3 regions of the Bacillus cereus group sp. RP37 genome follow, and region 2 is predicted to be linked to each of the others. Evidence: a T-box and tRNA genes for the amino acid it is inferred to sense, from the RefSeq annotation. Region 2 holds a T-box; the other regions hold tRNA genes.

Region 1 (3,791 bases), 1.7 Mb from region 2:
CAACGAGTTGACCACTCTCAACTACTGGTAATCGTCTAATTTGATACTGTGCCATTAACTCTGTGGCTTTTTCAATAGAATCATCTGGAGAAACTGAAACAATGTTTGTTGTCATTACATTTGTAATTTTATTAGATCCAGGATGTTTCTCAGCAATCCCTCGAACAACTAAATCTCGGTCCGTAACAAGCCCAACAACTTGCTCATTTTCAACAACCGGAATCAATCCAATCGATTCTTCTTTCATCTTTACAGCAGCCTCATATACATTGTCTAGCGGTGTACAATGTACAATATGAGTACTCATACAGTCTCTCACTCGTGTCATTTTTGTCTCCTCCTTTTTATACATACCATAGCTTTTCCTAAATTCCTTTATTTATTTCAGGAAAATCAGTTGATAAAGGAGGATTAACGCACAATAAAAAAGAGTCAGCATATTGCTGACTCTTTTTTTTATGACCCGTACGGGATTCGAACCCGTGTTACCGCCGTGAAAGGGCGGTGTCTTAACCACTTGACCAACGGGCCATGGCTCCGCAGGTAGGACTCGAACCTACGACCGATCGGTTAACAGCCGATAGCTCTACCACTGAGCTACTGCGGAATAATATATATGGTGGGCCTAAATGGACTCGAACCATCGACCTCACGCTTATCAGGCGTGCGCTCTAACCAGCTGAGCTATAGGCCCATATACTTTTACAGGGGCAGTAGGAATCGAACCCACACTGGAGGTTTTGGAGACCTCAGTTCTACCTTTAAACTATGCCCCTAAAGGATGCCGGCTAGAGGACTTGAACCCCCAACCTACTGATTACAAGTCAGTTGCTCTACCAATTGAGCTAAGCCGGCATAAAAAAAATGGTGGCTCGGGACGGAATCGAACCGCCGACACGAGGATTTTCAGTCCTCTGCTCTACCGACTGAGCTACCGAGCCAACATAAATGGCGGTCCCGACCGGGGTCGAACCGGCGATCTCCTGCGTGACAGGCAGGCATGTTAACCACTACACCACGGGACCATTTGGTTGCGGGGACAGGATTTGAACCTGCGACCTTCGGGTTATGAGCCCGACGAGCTACCGTGCTGCTCCACCCCGCGACAATATAATGTTTTTTAAAAAATGGAGGAGGTAGAGGGATTCGAACCCCCGCGCGACTCTCGCCGCCTGTCGGTTTTCAAGACCGATCCCTTCAGCCGAACTTGGGTATACCTCCATGAAGGAAAAAATAAAATTTTATTATTATATGTATCTAAACCATTTAAAAAGAAAATGGAGGAGGTAGAGGGATTCGAACCCCCGCGCGATTCTCACCGCCTGTCGGTTTTCAAGACCGATCCCTTCAGCCGAACTTGGGTATACCTCCGAGACATATAATAAATAAAGTGGAGCCTAGCGGGATCGAACCGCTGACCTCCTGCGTGCAAGGCAGGCGCTCTCCCAGCTGAGCTAAGGCCCCATGTTTTTGGGAATATCGGGAAGACAGGATTTGAACCTGCGACCCCCTGGTCCCAAACCAGGTGCTCTACCAAGCTGAGCCACTTCCCGTTAATAAAAGCGCGCCCGAGAGGAGTCGAACCCCTAACCTCTTGATCCGTAGTCAAACGCTCTATCCAATTGAGCTACGGGCGCATATGGTGCCGAGGGCGGGGGTCGAACCCGCACGGTGGTCACCCACCGCAGGATTTTAAGTCCTGTGCGTCTGCCTGTTCCGCCACCCCGGCATGTCATATTGAAAATTGGAGCGGAAGACGGGATTCGAACCCGCGACCCCAACCTTGGCAAGGTTGTATTCTACCACTGAACTACTTCCGCAAGACATGTTTGAGTTATTTCATTAAAAGTGCGGGTGAAGGGAGTCGAACCCCCACGCCAAAGGCGCTAGATCCTAAGTCTAGTGCGTCTGCCAATTCCGCCACACCCGCATATTTGATTAAAATGGTGAGCCATGAAGGATTCGAACCTTCGACCCTCTGATTAAAAGTCAGATGCTCTACCAACTGAGCTAATGGCTCTTAATGGCTGGGCTAGCTGGATTCGAACCAGCGCATGACGGAGTCAAAGTCCGTTGCCTTACCGCTTGGCTATAGCCCATTAATTAAGAATGGTGGAGGGGGGCAGATTCGAACTGCCGAACCCGAAGGAGCGGATTTACAGTCCGCCGCGTTTAGCCACTTCGCTACCCCTCCGACATATATGGTGGAGGATGACGGGATCGAACCGCCGACCCCCTGCTTGTAAGGCAGGTGCTCTCCCAGCTGAGCTAATCCTCCATTTTGCCTGGCAACGTCCTACTCTCACAGGGACAAGGTCCCAACTACCATCGGCGCTAGAGAGCTTAACTTCCGTGTTCGGTATGGGAACGGGTGTGACCTCTCTGCCATCATTACCAGACTGTATTCATTTAAGACAAGAATCATTTTAACTTATTTTACTTTTAAAGTCAACAAGTTTTTTTATATTCTTTCAAAACTAGATAACATTGCTTCATATTATATGGTTAAGTCCTCGATCTATTAGTATTCGTCAGCTCCACATGTCACCATGCTTCCACCTCGAACCTATCAACCTGATCATCTTTCAGGGATCTTACTAGCTTACGCTATGGGAAATCTCATCTTGAGGGGGGCTTCATGCTTAGATGCTTTCAGCACTTATCCCTTCCGCACATAGCTACCCAGCTATGCCCTTGGCAGAACAACTGGTACACCAGCGGTGCGTCCATCCCGGTCCTCTCGTACTAAGGACAGCTCCTCTCAAATTTCCTACGCCCACGACGGATAGGGACCGAACTGTCTCACGACGTTCTGAACCCAGCTCGCGTACCGCTTTAATGGGCGAACAGCCCAACCCTTGGGACCGACTACAGCCCCAGGATGCGATGAGCCGACATCGAGGTGCCAAACCTCCCCGTCGATGTGGACTCTTGGGGGAGATAAGCCTGTTATCCCCGGGGTAGCTTTTATCCGTTGAGCGATGGCCCTTCCATGCGGAACCACCGGATCACTAAGCCCGACTTTCGTCCCTGCTCGACTTGTAGGTCTCGCAGTCAAGCTCCCTTATGCCTTTGCACTCTACGAATGATTTCCAACCATTCTGAGGGAACCTTTGGGCGCCTCCGTTACACTTTAGGAGGCGACCGCCCCAGTCAAACTGCCCACCTGACACTGTCTCCCGGGTCGATAAGACCCGTAGGTTAGAATTTCAATACAGTCAGGGCGGTATCCCACCAGCGCCTCCACCGAAGCTAGCGCTCCGGTTTCAATGGCTCCCGCCTATCCTGTACAAACTGTACCAAAATTCAATATCAGGCTACAGTAAAGCTCCACGGGGTCTTTCCGTCCTGTCGCGGGTAACCTGCATCTTCACAGGTACTATAATTTCACCGAGTCTCTGGTTGAGACAGTGCCCAAATCGTTACACCTTTCGTGCGGGTCGGAACTTACCCGACAAGGAATTTCGCTACCTTAGGACCGTTATAGTTACGGCCGCCGTTTACTGGGGCTTCAGTTCAGAGCTTCGCTTACGCTAACCCCTCTCCTTAACCTTCCAGCACCGGGCAGGTGTCAGCCCCTATACTTCGCCTTACGGCTTCGCAGAGACCTGTGTTTTTGCTAAACAGTCGCTTGGGCCTATTCACTGCGGCTTTCCGTTAAGAAAGCACCCCTTCTCCCGAAGTTACGGGGTCATTTTGCCGAGTTCCTTAACCAGAGTTCTCTCGCACACCTTAGGATTCTCTCCTCGCCTACCTGTGTCGGTTTGCGGTACAGGCACCTTTTATCTCGC
Region 2 (3,791 bases):
ACTATTGTGGCTGCAATTTGTGGTGCAACAATAGGCCTTGCAAATTACGGATACTTAAATTCTAGAAAGCATACAAGTAATAGTTTAGATTATATGAAAATGGTTTGTCCTACATATAAAGGGGAAAATTTATATGAAATGGGATCTGTAGCGTCTGGTGAAAATCTTATTACTGCATCTGGAGTAGCTCCTTTGGAATTTGCAGTGGAGGTACTGAAAAAATTAGATGTATTTGCGCCAGATACACTCCATTCATGGTATGAATTAAATAAGACACATGAACCTGAACATTTCTTCCAGTTAATGAATTCATTAAATAGCTAAGCAATTTAGTATGATCAATAATAAAAACCATGTTTCTAATGATACTGAAGCATGGTTTTTGTGTTTTGATTAATAAATATATAAAGTAACAAATTTTGTACAATAAAAATGAATTTGAGAGAAAGAGTCACATCTTAATTATACGATTATTTCTGAACGACAAACGTAATAGCATTTGTTTTTAATTGAATGTGTCTTTCGTTTCGGACTATATTATAAGCTATTTCTTTTATTTCAACTTTTATTTCTTGCCATTCCTTATAAATGCTTTTTAATAGATATATCATATGTTCAGTTGGAAGGTTAATTTCAATTAAAGCATCTAATTCTTCTTTCGTATGTAAGTCAATTTCTTGTATGTTCGAGTTAATAATTAAACAATTGATACCACCAGTCTTTGTACCTTTTTTCATAGAATGGAGCACGTTTTTTAAATCTTCTTCTGATTGAACATGCTCTAAACTTGATATTGCAACGATATAATCAAAAATATCAGGTTGGATGTAGTAGTTTTCAATTGCTGCTTGTTCTGTTTTTATAACTTCAAAAACATCATGTTCTTTACTATAAATTTGTAATTTTGTTAAAGCGGAATCCAGTAAGTCCACACAAGTAACAGTGCCGTTATTATTTTTTATTATTTGTGCAATTGGAATGCTATTTCTTCCAACGCCAGAGCCTAGATCAAGTACTTGTAAGTTATTTTGTCCTTCAAAGTACTCCATTAAGTCCATAACTGTTTTAACCGGTTTGTAAAGCCAAGAGCCAGTTTCAAATAGTTTGTATTGTTCATAGCAAAGGTCATGATATTTCTTTTCTTCTTGTCTTATGTAATTAATACGATTCATTGTATTTCAACTCCAATACTTTCATTCTAACGAGGTCCTTTAGCAAAACTTGCTAAAGCATCTAAAACTAATTCTATATTACTAATCAAGATTTTCACCTCGCTTTATAAGATATTTATATAATTCGATTAGAATAGAGATAAACCTTTTAGTCAGAAGATATTAAGATTTGTACTGTAGAAAATTGATTTTCTCAAGAGATAAAAAAATGTATAAACATGGAGAGGAAAATGCATATGATGTTTTATGAAATTGTTTGCTTTTCTTGTAAAAATATATTTCGTGTTTACGAAGGTAGTGAAAAATATAAGCGATTTAAAGAGAAACCGAAAGGGACATATTGTTGTGATGAATGTATCCATAAAATTCAATTAGAAGCGATAAAACATTTTTTTAGATAGCTATTTTTTAGAAAAGTTTGACAATAAAAGTTTTATAAATTATCATATAAAAAAATAATATTTAAAATGGCATGGAAGAGAAGAGTAGTTAAGAAAGGATACGTACAGAGAGCTCTGGTAGCTGAGAAAGAGCAGTATACATCTTAATGAAAAAAGACTTGGAGCTGCGCAAGGAACTAATTTGTTTAGGGATGGTGCGACGGATTCTCCCGTTATAGAGATAGGGTATAAGCATATTTTGCCGTACCTGAAGAGGTTAATATGGCGACGTATTAACAAACTGAGGTGGTACCGCGAAGCTAACAACTCTCGTCCTCAAGATGAATAATCTTGGGGGTGGGAGTTTTTTTATTGCATAAATTTGAAAATATGAAAACAAATAATAATTGAGGTGAATAACATATGCATTGGGCGTATGAAGTAGCACATGAATTAATTAGAAAACATCCAAATAAAGAAACTTTTGTTTGTGCATCTGGAATCAGTCCATCTGGTTCTGTTCATATCGGGAACTTTCGCGAAATAATAACGACTTATTTTGTTGTAAGAGCACTTCAAGATTTAGGGAAAAGGACTCGTTTTATATTCTCATGGGATGATTATGACAGGTTTAGAAAAGTTCCTAAAAATATTGATCCATCTTTTGCAAAATATATTGGTATGCCATACTGTGATATTCCAGATCCGTATGGATGTCATAATTCGTATGCAGAGCATTTTGAAAAAGAGTTTGAGAAATCGCTTCAAGTATTTGGGGTTGATGTGGAATTCATATATCAACATGCTGAATATAGAAGCGGAAGGTATAACAAAAACATATTAGAGGCTTTATATAAAAGAAAAGAAATATATGATATATTAATAAGATTTAAAACTGGAGAGTGTAGTGAAGAAGAGCGAGAGAGCTTTTATCCGGTTACGTTATATTGTGAGAAATGCGGGAAAGATGCAACAACGATTACACATTTTGATAAAGTATTAAAAACAGTTCAGTATGAATGTGTATGTGGAAATCAAAATGAATTATCAGTATTAAATACAAATAAAATGAAACTGAATTGGAAAATCGATTGGCCGATGAGGTGGATGATAGAGGATGTTATTTTTGAGCCGGGCGGAAGAGATCATTCATCGGAATCGGGTAGTTATAATGTATCGAAGGAAATTGCAAGGGAAATATTTAATCGTGAAGCTCCTCATTACGTTGCTTATGATTTCATTGGAATTAAAGGGAATCATGAAAAAATGTCTAGTTCTTCAGGGAATAGTATTACACCTAGTGAGTTGTTGAAAGTGTATTTACCAGAAGTGATTCTATTTATGTTCGCTAAATATAGACCGAACGCAGCTTTTCATATCGGTCTTGATGAAGATGTGATTCGCAATTATACAGAATATGAACGATTGAAAGATAGTTATGAGAATAAAACGCTCAAAAACGAAGATTTATTTGATGCAATTAAACTCTCTAAAGTTGATAGTGGGTTTAAAGAGTATCCAAAGTTTAATCAGGTTGCTGGAACGTTACCGCTATTAAATTTTGATTCATCTATTTTACAAGGTATATTAGAAAAAACAGATAGGAGTTATGCAATAGATGCTATGATAGCGATATGTAACCGTGCAGAGTATTGGATAAGAAACTTTCAATCTGAAAAATTAATTGCGGTAAATCAAGAGAGAAATACAGAGTTTTACAACACATTAGATGAGAGGCAGAAAGAATGGCTAGTAGAAGTTTGTAAAATACTTCGTTCTAATAAAGATTACTCTAACTTAATGGAACAATTGTATTCGATTTGCCATCATGAAAATAAAAAAATAATGAAAGAAAATCAAAAACAATTATTTATTATAATTTATAGGCTCATTATGAATCAGACTAGCGGCCCACGTATACCGTTATTAATACATGTAGTAGGCGTTGAAAAATTCATCACATTATTAGATTTCTAAAAAATAAAGGAAACGCAAGTACTCAGTGGTCTAAGTACTTGCGTTGCAAACTTTACTATCGTGAATACATTTTCGGACATTCATCACCACGTGGTTCATAAAAGCAATGGCTTTTAAATTGCCCTGCAAATGGCTGGTTATACCATTCAGGCGGACAAGCTCCAGTTGGACGGAAATACCAAAGAGCCCATCGTGCAGGCCATCTCCACTCACCTTGTAAAACTTTTCTTGCAATTTCTTTTTCTGAATCACGAGCTCGCTG
Region 3 (3,791 bases), 2.3 Mb from region 2:
ACCTTGGTTGATCATTGAGTAAGCGTAACTACAACCTACAGCTCCTGTTCCTACTAATACTACACGATTGATACCTTTTTTCATGTTAATTTCCCCTCTCTATTGTTCACATCTATTTTTTATGATTGTTTAAGTAATTAATTAAAATACTAATTTAATGTTGTTTAACTTCTTTACACTCATATTGTAGCACGTATTATTGTGAATTACTTCACAAATTATGACCTATTTGTGAACTTTTTCACATAGAGTGTAAAGTTGATGGAATAGGTGTGGAATCCATTTTAATGGAGGCGTTTTCTTTAGATTGTGAAAGGATTTTTCTTATGTTTTCTTTGGTGATTGAAATTATATCGGCGATTTTCTGAATATATCAAGCGCAACTCACATTTTCTTCTTTCATCTCTAATATGGTTGCTATTTCCTTATATAAAAATTCATAATTATACTTTAATAAAAGGATATATTTATATATTGGATTCATCTTTCCAAGCATGCTTTGTATTTCTACTTGAAGCTCTTTTCTCAAAAGTGGTTCATCTAATCCTTTTGATCCAATTAATTGAACAGATTCAATCGGGATTTCTTCACTACGCTTTTGCCTTCTTGATAAATCACGGTGTCTATTAATCGCAACTTGAAATAACCATGTTTTTATATAAGTAATTTTCATATTTGGTACAGACAATAATGCTTTATGTATCGTGTCTTGAACAATGTCTTCTACATCTGCTGGTGTTAGCCCCTCGCCATCAAGTTAAAATTTAATACGATCCCCAGAACCATAAAAATGGACCTCGTTGTTATAAAAGACACAATATTTTTGTTTTGGAAGCATTATAAAATTTTTAACTTTCACAGCATAATTACTTTGTAATTATACCTTTTATTATCTCAAAACCAAAAACTCTTATTAAAACTTGTTTACATACATACAAATCATATAAGTGAATAAAAAATAATTATTTTTATAACCATTAGGGGGGCAAATAAATGAATATATATTTAGCCGGGCCATTTTTCAACCCTGAACAAATTGCACTATTAGAAAAATTAGAGATAATTTTATCTAAGAAAGGATTAAATGTATTTTCTCCACGAAAATATATGAGTAAATTTCCCTTTGGATCTTATGAATGGCAATTTCAAAACTTTGTTACTGATGTAAATGCAATTCAACATAGTGATATTACCTTTGCAATATATAATGATCAAGATTCCGGAACAATGTGGGAAGTTGGGTATACTTGGTCACTTAAAAAACCTATTATTATTTTTAATACCAAAGAAAAAGTTGTTAATCTTATGATTACACAATCTTTACATGCATATTTGGATAGCTTTGATAAAGTAATTCAGTATGATTTTAATAAATTACCTCGTATATTTTATGATGGAGCTGTAACGTAATCAAAAAAAGAAAAAAGCTCATGTGAAATTAAACTTATATAATCTTAACGTGGTTTATTTCCAAAATGATGGCGATACCCCATCACCATCAAGCTAATTTTGAGGGCATTATAAAATTCTTAGGTTAATGGGCATATGGTGTTAGCCCTATTTTAAGAAAATACCTATAAATGCTTTTAGAGGTTTTTATAATAATCTTTTCATACTCCATCGCTCTCTCCTTTCTATTAGTTAGACGATTAGAATAGAAAAAAGTATACAAGAAATCTATAAAAAAAAAGCAGACGATTCAAAGTCCGCTTTTACACAACAAAAAAGAGATAGCAGATTATGCTATCTCTTTTAGTATGACCCGTACGGGATTCGAACCCGTGTTACCGCCGTGAAAGGGCGGTGTCTTAACCACTTGACCAACGGGCCAGTTCTGGCAGAGAAGAAGGGATTCGAACCCTCGCACCGCGTTCGCGATCTACTCCCTTAGCAGGGGAGCCCCTTGAGCCACTTGGGTACTTCTCTATAAATATGGCTCCGCAGGTAGGACTCGAACCTACGACCGATCGGTTAACAGCCGATAGCTCTACCACTGAGCTACTGCGGAACAATTATGGTGGGCCTAAATGGACTCGAACCATCGACCTCACGCTTATCAGGCGTGCGCTCTAACCAGCTGAGCTATAGGCCCATAATTGAAAAGCGGGTGAAGAGAATCGAACTCTCGACCAGAGCTTGGAAGGCTCTTGTTTTACCACTAAACTACACCCGCATTAAATTATAAATGGTGAGCCATGAAGGATTCGAACCTTCGACCCTCTGATTAAAAGTCAGATGCTCTACCAACTGAGCTAATGGCTCATTTTGAAAGTGGTGCCGACTAGAGGACTTGAACCCCCAACCTACTGATTACAAGTCAGTTGCTCTACCAATTGAGCTAAGTCGGCTTGCGACTTCAAAATGGTGGCTCGGGACGGAATCGAACCGCCGACACGAGGATTTTCAGTCCTCTGCTCTACCGACTGAGCTACCGAGCCTTTATGTAAAAAATGGCGGTCCCGACCGGGGTCGAACCGGCGATCTCCTGCGTGACAGGCAGGCATGTTAACCACTACACCACGGGACCATTTGGTTGCGGGGACAGGATTTGAACCTGCGACCTTCGGGTTATGAGCCCGACGAGCTACCGTGCTGCTCCACCCCGCGATGATAAAATATTTAATTTAGAAAAAATGGAGGAGGTAGAGGGATTCGAACCCCCGCGCGACTCTCGCCGCCTGTCGGTTTTCAAGACCGATCCCTTCAGCCGAACTTGGGTATACCTCCGAGATATAAACCTTTAGTGGTGGACCTTGTAGGACTCGAACCTACGACCGGACGGTTATGAGCCGTCTGCTCTAACCAGCTGAGCTAAAGGTCCTTTATGGTAGCGGCGGAGGGGATCGAACCCCCGACCTCACGGGTATGAACCGTACGCTCTAGCCAGCTGAGCTACACCGCCATAAATGATATTAAAAAAAGTGGAGCCTAGCGGGATCGAACCGCTGACCTCCTGCGTGCAAGGCAGGCGCTCTCCCAGCTGAGCTAAGGCCCCGTGTTTTTTGGAAAATCGGGAAGACAGGATTTGAACCTGCGACCCCCTGGTCCCAAACCAGGTGCTCTACCAAGCTGAGCCACTTCCCGTTAATAAAAGCGCGCCCGAGAGGAGTCGAACCCCTAACCTCTTGATCCGTAGTCAAACGCTCTATCCAATTGAGCTACGGGCGCATATGGTGCCGAGGGCGGGGGTCGAACCCGCACGGTGGTCACCCACCGCAGGATTTTAAGTCCTGTGCGTCTGCCTGTTCCGCCACCCCGGCATGTCATATTGAAAATTGGAGCGGAAGACGGGATTCGAACCCGCGACCCCAACCTTGGCAAGGTTGTATTCTACCACTGAACTACTTCCGCAAGACATGTTTGAGTTATTTTATTAAAAGTGCGGGTGAAGGGAGTCGAACCCCCACGCCAAAGGCGCTAGATCCTAAGTCTAGTGCGTCTGCCAATTCCGCCACACCCGCATATTAATTATTTCAAGAAAAAATGGGGCGACTGATGGGAATCGAACCCACGAATGCCGGAGCCACAATCCGGTGCGTTAACCACTTCGCCACAACCGCCATGATTTTCTGGTGCCGACTAGAGGACTTGAACCCCCAACCTACTGATTACAAGTCAGTTGCTCTACCAATTGAGCTAAGTCGGCTAAATGGTGGAGGATGACGGGATCGAACCGCCGACCCCCTGCTTGTAAGGCAGGTGCTCTCCCAGCTGAGCTAATCCTCCATTTGCCTGGCAACGTCCTACTCTCACAGGGACAAGGTCCCAACTACCATCGGCGCTAGAGAGCT

The links. The T-box of region 2 lies ahead of lysS (lysine--tRNA ligase). A T-box ahead of a tRNA ligase gene usually reads a tRNA of that ligase, here a tRNA-Lys.
Region 1: it has a tRNA-Lys gene. The T-box ahead of lysS (lysine--tRNA ligase) is inferred to sense a tRNA for this amino acid. The anticodon was not compared.
Region 3: it has a tRNA-Lys gene. The T-box ahead of lysS (lysine--tRNA ligase) is inferred to sense a tRNA for this amino acid. The anticodon was not compared.

What each region holds. Positions count from the first base shown of each region.
Region 1 covers NZ_JARVHP010000001.1:4,634,942-4,638,732, forward strand. The annotation lists gene QCI44_RS24510 (CBS domain-containing protein) at 1-328, opposite strand, end outside; tRNA gene QCI44_RS24515 (tRNA-Glu) at 460-531, opposite strand; tRNA gene QCI44_RS24520 (tRNA-Asn) at 533-607, opposite strand; tRNA gene QCI44_RS24525 (tRNA-Ile) at 618-694, opposite strand; tRNA gene QCI44_RS24530 (tRNA-Trp) at 706-776, opposite strand; tRNA gene QCI44_RS24535 (tRNA-Thr) at 783-855, opposite strand; tRNA gene QCI44_RS24540 (tRNA-Phe) at 866-941, opposite strand; tRNA gene QCI44_RS24545 (tRNA-Asp) at 950-1,025, opposite strand; tRNA gene QCI44_RS24550 (tRNA-Met) at 1,029-1,105, opposite strand; tRNA gene QCI44_RS24555 (tRNA-Ser) at 1,129-1,221, opposite strand; tRNA gene QCI44_RS24560 (tRNA-Ser) at 1,279-1,371, opposite strand; tRNA gene QCI44_RS24565 (tRNA-Ala) at 1,392-1,464, opposite strand; tRNA gene QCI44_RS24570 (tRNA-Pro) at 1,480-1,553, opposite strand; tRNA gene QCI44_RS24575 (tRNA-Arg) at 1,564-1,637, opposite strand; tRNA gene QCI44_RS24580 (tRNA-Leu) at 1,641-1,729, opposite strand; tRNA gene QCI44_RS24585 (tRNA-Gly) at 1,746-1,820, opposite strand; tRNA gene QCI44_RS24590 (tRNA-Leu) at 1,850-1,930, opposite strand; tRNA gene QCI44_RS24595 (tRNA-Lys) at 1,945-2,020, opposite strand; tRNA gene QCI44_RS24600 (tRNA-Gln) at 2,025-2,099, opposite strand; tRNA gene QCI44_RS24605 (tRNA-Tyr) at 2,111-2,194, opposite strand; tRNA gene QCI44_RS24610 (tRNA-Val) at 2,203-2,278, opposite strand; rRNA gene rrf (5S ribosomal RNA) at 2,284-2,399, opposite strand; rRNA gene QCI44_RS24620 (23S ribosomal RNA) at 2,502-3,791, opposite strand, start outside.
Region 2 covers NZ_JARVHP010000001.1:2,907,792-2,911,582, reverse strand. The annotation lists gene QCI44_RS15585 (type 1 glutamine amidotransferase family protein) at 1-324, shown strand, start outside; gene QCI44_RS15580 (class I SAM-dependent methyltransferase) at 471-1,172, opposite strand; gene QCI44_RS15575 (DUF2197 domain-containing protein) at 1,403-1,573, shown strand; T-box leader at 1,637-1,893, shown strand; gene lysS (lysine--tRNA ligase) at 1,976-3,529, shown strand; gene QCI44_RS15565 (cell wall hydrolase) at 3,585-3,791, opposite strand, start outside.
Region 3 covers NZ_JARVHP010000001.1:567,792-571,582, reverse strand. The annotation lists gene QCI44_RS03000 (L-lactate dehydrogenase) at 1-84, opposite strand, end outside; partial or broken gene QCI44_RS02995 (RNA polymerase sigma factor) at 374-724, opposite strand; gene QCI44_RS02990 (nucleoside 2-deoxyribosyltransferase) at 994-1,410, shown strand; tRNA gene QCI44_RS02985 (tRNA-Glu) at 1,759-1,830, opposite strand; tRNA gene QCI44_RS02980 (tRNA-Ser) at 1,836-1,926, opposite strand; tRNA gene QCI44_RS02975 (tRNA-Asn) at 1,934-2,008, opposite strand; tRNA gene QCI44_RS02970 (tRNA-Ile) at 2,016-2,092, opposite strand; tRNA gene QCI44_RS02965 (tRNA-Gly) at 2,103-2,173, opposite strand; tRNA gene QCI44_RS02960 (tRNA-Lys) at 2,187-2,262, opposite strand; tRNA gene QCI44_RS02955 (tRNA-Thr) at 2,273-2,348, opposite strand; tRNA gene QCI44_RS02950 (tRNA-Phe) at 2,363-2,438, opposite strand; tRNA gene QCI44_RS02945 (tRNA-Asp) at 2,452-2,527, opposite strand; tRNA gene QCI44_RS02940 (tRNA-Met) at 2,531-2,607, opposite strand; tRNA gene QCI44_RS02935 (tRNA-Ser) at 2,635-2,727, opposite strand; tRNA gene QCI44_RS02930 (tRNA-Ile) at 2,745-2,821, opposite strand; tRNA gene QCI44_RS02925 (tRNA-Met) at 2,826-2,902, opposite strand; tRNA gene QCI44_RS02920 (tRNA-Ala) at 2,923-2,995, opposite strand; tRNA gene QCI44_RS02915 (tRNA-Pro) at 3,011-3,084, opposite strand; tRNA gene QCI44_RS02910 (tRNA-Arg) at 3,095-3,168, opposite strand; tRNA gene QCI44_RS02905 (tRNA-Leu) at 3,172-3,260, opposite strand; tRNA gene QCI44_RS02900 (tRNA-Gly) at 3,277-3,351, opposite strand; tRNA gene QCI44_RS02895 (tRNA-Leu) at 3,381-3,461, opposite strand; tRNA gene QCI44_RS02890 (tRNA-His) at 3,485-3,560, opposite strand; tRNA gene QCI44_RS02885 (tRNA-Thr) at 3,571-3,646, opposite strand; tRNA gene QCI44_RS02880 (tRNA-Val) at 3,651-3,726, opposite strand; rRNA gene rrf (5S ribosomal RNA) at 3,731-3,791, opposite strand, start outside.